Methylibium petroleiphilum PM1: one gene and its partner. The protein of the gene in region 2 interacts with the protein of the main gene of each other region in a pairwise test. Links are inferred from orthologs where the notes say so. Each region holds a gene or a part of one and is shown on either strand. Other genes may lie near its edges.

Region 1 (3,311 bases), 1.2 Mb from region 2 along the record:
CAACGGGCCCGCGCGGTGGATGACGACGATTTCGAGCGCTTCGACCTGCTGCTGGCGATGGATTGGGACAATCTGGCGCTGCTCCAGGAGCGCTGCCCACCGCAGGCCCAGCGCAAGCTCCGGCGGCTGATGGAATTCGGCCGCACGGCGGGCAGTGAAGTTGTACCTGACCCCTATTATGGTGGCGCAGCCGGGTTCGACCACGTGCTGGACTTGGTCGAGGCGGCCTGCGACGGGCTGGTCGAGCACCTGGCTCGAACTCCGGGTCGCAAGTAGGGGAACTTACGGGGACGTGTCCGACCAAATAAGTCGGCTTCACCTATAATTGAGCTATTCAGTCGGGATTAAGTCCCGATGGCTCGCAGTGAAGCGACCCCCGGATACCCGGTCCGCCAGCCACGCGCCTCAAGGAGTTCAGTATGCGTCTCACCACCAAAGGCCGCTTTGCCGTCACCGCCATGATCGACTTGGCCCTGCGCGAGCACAGCGGCCCGGTTGCGCTTGCCGCGATCAGTTCGCGCCAGCAGATCTCGCTGTCCTACCTGGAACAGCTGTTCGGCAAGCTGCGCCGTCATGAGCTGGTCGAGTCGACCCGTGGCCCGGGCGGCGGCTATTCGCTGGGTCGCAAGGCCGAGGAGATCACGGTCGCCGACATCATCGTCGCGGTCGACGAGCCGATCGACGCCACAGGTTGCGGCGGCAAGGAAAACTGCATGGGCGAGGATTCGGGCCGCTGCATGACGCACGACCTGTGGGCCAGCCTGAACACCAAGATGATCGAGTTCCTGGACTCGATCTCGCTGCGCAAGCTGGTCGACGACCAGCTCGCCAAGGGTGTGTCGATCGAGGAGGCGCCGGTCAAGCGGGCGATCTCGTCGCAGCCGGTCGTCAAGCCGATCAAGATCACTGCGCCGAACTCCGTGTTCGCGCTCGGCAGCTCCTTCAGCAAGTAATCAACCGCCTTCCGCTCCCGCCAGCCACGCCCTGATGCCAGGGAGCCGCCCGCCATGGACATGACCCCGCACTTTCCGATCTACATGGACTACGGCGCCACGACGCCGGTCGACCCCCGCGTCGTCGACGCGATGATTCCCTGGCTGCGTGAACACTTCGGCAATCCAGCCTCGCGCAGCCACGCATGGGGATGGGAGGCCGAAGAGGCGGTCGAGAAGGCACGCGGCGAGGTGGCGGCACTGATCGGTGCGGACCCGCGCGAGATCGTCTGGACCTCCGGCGCGACCGAGTCCAACAACCTCGCGCTCAAGGGCGCGGCGCAGTTCTACAAGACGCGCGGCAAGCACCTGATCACGGTCCGGACCGAGCACAAGGCGGTGCTCGACACCATGCGCGAACTCGAGCGCCAGGGTTTCGAGGTGAGCTACCTGGAGGTTCAGGAAGACGGTCTGATCGACCTCGACCTGCTCAAGACCACGATCCGGCCTGACACGATCCTCGTCTCGGTGATGTTCGTCAACAACGAGATCGGCGTCATCCAGGACATCCCGGCGATCGGTGCACTGTGCCGCGAGCGCGGCATCGTGTTCCATGTCGATGCGGCCCAGGCGACCGGCAAGGTCGCGATCGATCTGGCCACGCTGCCGGTCGACCTGATGAGCTTGGCCTCGCACAAGACCTACGGTCCCAAGGGCATCGGTGCGCTGTACGTGCGCCGCAAGCCGCGCGTGCGGCTGGAAGCGCAGATGCATGGCGGCGGCCACGAGCGTGGCATGCGCTCCGGCACGCTGCCCACGCATCAGATCGTCGGCATGGGCGAGGCCTTCCGCATCGCGCGCGAGGAGATGGGCACCGAGAGCGAGCGCATTCGCATGCTCCAGAAGCGCCTGATCGACGGCCTGGCCGACATCGAGCAGACCTTCCTGAACGGCCACGCCGAGCGGCGCGTGCCGCACAACGTGAACATGAGCTTCAACTTCGTCGAGGGCGAGTCGCTGATCATGGGCATCAAGGGTCTCGCGGTGTCGTCGGGTTCGGCCTGCACCTCGGCCAGCCTGGAGCCGAGCTACGTGCTGCGCGCGCTGGGCCGCAGCGACGAACTGGCGCACTCCAGCCTGCGCATGACCATCGGCCGCTTCACGACCGAGGAAGAGATCGATTACGCCATCGGCACCATCCGCCACAACGTGGCCAAACTGCGCGAACTGTCGCCGCTTTGGGAGATGTACCAGGACGGCGTCGATATCAGCACCATCCAGTGGGCGGCGCACTGAGCCTCGCCCCGGCACCCCGTTCGACCGAGTTTCAGGAGCAGCAGCATGGCCTATAGCGAAAAAGTCGTTGAGCACTACGAGAATCCCCGCAACGTCGGTTCCTTCGAGAAGGGCGACGACACGGTCGGCACTGGCATGGTTGGGGCTCCGGCCTGCGGCGATGTGATGAAGCTGCAGATCAAGGTCAACCCGGCGACCGGGCTGATCGAGGACGCCAAGTTCAAGACCTATGGCTGCGGTTCGGCGATCGCGTCGAGCTCGCTGGTCACCGAATGGGTCAAGGGCAAGTCGCTCGACGAAGCGCTGACGATCAAGAACACCCAGATCGCCGAGGAGCTGGCGCTCCCGCCGGTGAAGATCCACTGTTCGATCCTGGCCGAGGACGCGATCAAGGCGGCCGTGAGCGACTACAAGGCCAAGCATGGCAACGCGCAGCCTGCCGCCGCGACCGCAACGCACTGACCACGATGGCCGTCACCCTGACTCCTGCTGCGGCACGCCACGTGACGCGCTACCTGGGCAAGCGCGGCAAAGGCGTCGGTGTGCGTCTGGGTGTCAAGACCACCGGCTGCTCCGGCCTGGCCTACAAGCTCGAGTACGCTGATGAGGCGGCACCCGAGGACGTGATCTTCGAGGACCAGGGCGTGAAGGTGCTGGTCGACCCGAAGAGCCTGCCGTACATCGAAGGCACGCAGCTCGACTTCGTGCGCGAAGGTCTGAACGAGGGCTTCAAGTTCAACAACCCGAACGAACGCGACCGCTGTGGTTGCGGTGAATCGTTCCGGATCTGAAACCGACTATGCATAAAAGGGCGCGGCACGGCCGCGCCCTTTTTTTGATCCCCCGACGACGATGAAGCTCGACAGCGACGATTTCGAACTCTTCGGCCTGCCGAGGCGCTGTGCCCAGGATCGTGTGCAGATCGATGCACGCTGGAAGGCGCTGCAAGCCGAGGTGCACCCTGATCGGTTTGCGACCGAGGGCGCGGCGGCGCAGCGCGTCGCGATGCAGTGGGCCGTGCGCGTGAACGAGGCCTATGCACGGCTGAAGGATCCGCTGAAGCGCGCGGCCTACCTGTGCGAG
Region 2 (3,160 bases):
GTTCGCCTGGTGCGCCTGCCGGGCGCCGAGAACGAGCGGCGCGGCAACGTGATCCTCGGCAAGCTCGAGGGCAACAACCCCGCGGGGTCGGTGAAGGACCGGCCGGCCATCAGCATGATCCGCCGCGCCGAGGAGCGTGGCGAGATCAAGCCGGGCGACACCTTGATCGAGGCCACCTCGGGCAACACCGGCATCGCGCTGGCGATGGCGGCGGCGATCCGAGGCTACCGCATGCTGCTGATCATGCCGGAGGACCTGTCGATCGAGCGGGCGCAGTCGATGCGTGCCTTCGGCGCGGAACTGGTGCTGACGCCCAAGGCCGGCGGCATGGAGTACGCGCGCGACCTGGCGGAGCGCCTGCAACGCGAGGGCAAGGGCCGCGTGCTCGACCAGTTCGCCAATGCCGACAACCCGCGCATCCATGTCGAGACCACCGGCCCCGAGATCTGGGACGACACCGAAGGGCAGATCACGCACTTCGTCAGCGCGATGGGGACCACCGGCACGATCACCGGCGTGTCGACCTACCTGAAGTCGAGGAACCCCGGCGTGCGCATCATCGGCGCGCAGCCCAGCGAAGGCTCGCGGATCCCCGGCATCCGCAAGTGGCCTGAGGCCTATCTGCCAAAGATCTACGAGCCCAGCCGTGTCGACGAGACCATCAACGTCAGCCAGTCCGATGCCGAGGACATGGCGCGCCGGCTGGCGCGCGAGGAGGGTCTGTTCGCTGGCATCTCGGCCGCCGGGGCGCTGTGGGCGGCGTTGGAGGTGGCCAGGACGGTCGAGAACGCGACCATCGTGTTCATCGTCTGCGACCGTGGCGACCGCTACCTGTCGACCGGGGTCTTCCCGGCCTGAGCCGCCGATGTCGCATGCGTTCCGCTTCTGCCCGAGCTGTGCCGCCGCGCTCGAATGGATCGTCGCGGCCGAGGATGGCGGCGACAAGTCCCGGCTACGCTGTCCCCAGTGCGCCTGGACGCACTGGAACAACCCGACGCCGGTGCTGGCCGCGGTGCTGGAATGCGAGGACCGCGACGGACGCCTGCTGCTGGCGCGCAACGCGGCCTGGGCGGGCAGGAACTTCGGCCTGATCACCGGCTTCATGGAGGCCGGCGAGACCCCTCAGGAGGGCATCGCGCGCGAGGTGCTGGAAGAGACCGCGCTGCGGGCGAGCCAGATCGCGCTGATCGGTGTCTATGATTTCCAGCGCATGAACCAGCTCATCGTGGCCTACCACGTGAAGGCGCGCGGCGAGATCGTGCTGTCGCCGGAGCTGGTGGAGTACCGACTGTTCGAGCCGGCGGAGGTGAAGTGCTGGACCGCCGGCACCGGGTTCGCGCTGGCCGACTGGCAGCGCACCCGCGGCATCGAGCCGCAGTGGATCGAATGGGGCCGGGCGTCGGCCTAGAATCGTTGCAACAGGGGATATCGATGGAAGTGAACAAGGAACTCGACACCCGCGGTCTGAACTGCCCGCTGCCGATCCTGAAGGCGAAGAAGGCACTGGCCGACATGAGCAGCGGCCAGACGCTGAAGGTGGTCGCCACCGACCCCGGCTCGGTGCGCGATTTCCAGGCCTTTGCCCGCCAGACCGGCAACGAGCTGGTCGACCAGCAGACCGAGGGCCAGGAGTTCATCCACTGGTTGCGGAGGCGCTGAGCTGAGCCAGCCCGCGCAAGAAAGCCGCCCTCGGGCGGCTTTTTCATGGGGTGCGGCCGCGCTCCGGGTCAGAGCGCCAGCGTCTTCAGGTACTCGCGCACGCTGGCGCCGATCTGCGGGTGGGCCATGCCGAGCTCGATGTTGGCCTGCAGGAAGCCTTCCTTGCTGCCGCAGTCGTAGCGCTTGCCCTCGTAGGTGTAGGCGAACACCTTCTGGCGGCGCAACAGGCCGGCAATGCCGTCGGTCAGCTGGATCTCACCCCCCACGCCGCGCGGCTGGTTGCGGATCTCGGTGAAGACGTCGGGCATCAGGATGTAGCGCCCGGCCACGCCCAGCCGCGACGGGGCGTCGGCCGGAGCCGGCTTCTCGACGATGCGCGAAACATCCATCATGCGGTCGTTGACCGGCGTGCCCGCCACGATGCCGTAGCGGCGGGTCTGGTCCTCCGGTACTTCCTGGACCGCGAGGATCGAGGCGCGCCATTCGTCGAACTGCTCGACCATCTGGGTCAGGATGGGCTTGTCGCCGACCATCAGGTCATCGGCAAGCAGCACGGCGAACGGCTCGTTGCGCACCAGCCGCTCGGCGCACAGCACCGCGTGACCCAGGCCCAGCATCTTGGACTGGCGCACGTAGACGCACTCCATGTCGTCGGGCTTGACTTGGCGCACCAGCTCCAGCAGTTCGGCCTTGCCGGCGGCCTCGAGTTCCACCTCGAGTTCGTAGGCCATGTCGAAGTGGTCCTCGATCGGGCGCTTGCTGCGTCCGGTCACAAAAATCATCTCGCGGATGCCGGCGGCGTACGCTTCCTCGACGGCATACTGGATCAAGGGCTTGTCAACGACCGGCAGCATTTCCTTGGGCTGTGCCTTGGTGGCCGGCAGAAAGCGGGTGCCGAGACCCGCCACGGGGAAGATCGCCTTGTTGATGAGCATGTACTTACAATCATGAGAGAAGTTCGATTCATTCTGTCATGCAGCTTCCGTCACGCGCTCCCCTGCTCAAGTGGGCTTGTGAACTTATGTCACGGCCAAGCTTGAGTCATCATCGGCCGCCATGGATCTGCTGATTGTCGAACCGATAGAAAGCGAAGTGCTGAGCTGGTTGCAGGCTCGCCACCGGGTGCGCTATGCACCCGAACTGGCGCGTGACGCACGAGCCTTCCGTCAGACCCTGTTCAATGTGCGGGCCGCGGTGCTGCCGCCGCAGTTGCGGATCGACTCCGAGGCGCTGTCGTTCGCCCCGCTGCTGCGGGCCGTGGCGCGCATCGAGCCGGGACTGGAGAACATCGACGTCGATGCCTGCTCGCGTGCAGGCGTGGAACTGGTGCGCGGCGCCGCCGCCACGGCCCCAGCCGAGGCCGAGTTCATGATTGGCGCGCTGATCACCCTGCTGCGCCCGGGCGCCGGTGGCGGCCGGGTCACGACCGGCCGTGAACTGGCCTCGGTGACGGTCGGCCTGGTCGGGTTGGCGCCGGCGGCGCGCTCGCTGTCGGCCATGC

Evidence for each region.
Region 1: the proteins of MPE_RS05690 (region 2) and MPE_RS11415 interact in binary tests that used the Escherichia coli proteins (3 or more experiments, as listed by UniProt). The link is inferred for Methylibium petroleiphilum PM1 from one-to-one orthologs.

What each region holds. Positions count from the first base shown.
Region 1 is NC_008825.1:2,419,778-2,423,088, reverse strand. The notes cover bases 122-3,117. They hold MPE_RS11415 (IscS subfamily cysteine desulfurase), read left to right. Parts: upstream 122-1,007; coding sequence 1,008-2,228; downstream 2,229-3,117. Other genes in these bases: hscB (Fe-S protein assembly co-chaperone HscB), read left to right, coding at 3,081-3,117; iscA (iron-sulfur cluster assembly protein IscA), read left to right, coding at 2,696-3,019; iscU (Fe-S cluster assembly scaffold IscU), read left to right, coding at 2,274-2,690; iscR (Fe-S cluster assembly transcriptional regulator IscR), read left to right, coding at 420-953; MPE_RS11425 (low molecular weight protein-tyrosine-phosphatase), read left to right, coding at 122-276. In the rest of the region: more of MPE_RS11425, read left to right, coding at 1-121; more of hscB, read left to right, coding at 3,118-3,311. UniProt on the Escherichia coli protein: Master enzyme that delivers sulfur to a number of partners involved in Fe-S cluster assembly, tRNA modification or cofactor biosynthesis. Catalyzes the removal of elemental sulfur from cysteine to produce alanine.
Region 2 is NC_008825.1:1,209,247-1,212,406, forward strand. The notes cover bases 201-3,045. They hold MPE_RS05690 (sulfurtransferase TusA family protein), read left to right. Parts: upstream 201-1,431; coding sequence 1,432-1,659; downstream 1,660-3,045. Other genes in these bases: cysM (cysteine synthase CysM), read left to right, coding at 201-858; MPE_RS05685 (NUDIX domain-containing protein), read left to right, coding at 866-1,408; galU (UTP--glucose-1-phosphate uridylyltransferase GalU), read right to left, coding at 1,728-2,594; MPE_RS05700 (NAD(P)-dependent oxidoreductase), read left to right, coding at 2,716-3,045. In the rest of the region: more of cysM, read left to right, coding at 1-200; more of MPE_RS05700, read left to right, coding at 3,046-3,160. UniProt on the Escherichia coli protein: Sulfur carrier protein involved in sulfur trafficking in the cell. Part of a sulfur-relay system required for 2-thiolation during synthesis of 2-thiouridine of the modified wobble base 5-methylaminomethyl-2-thiouridine (mnm(5)s(2)U) in tRNA.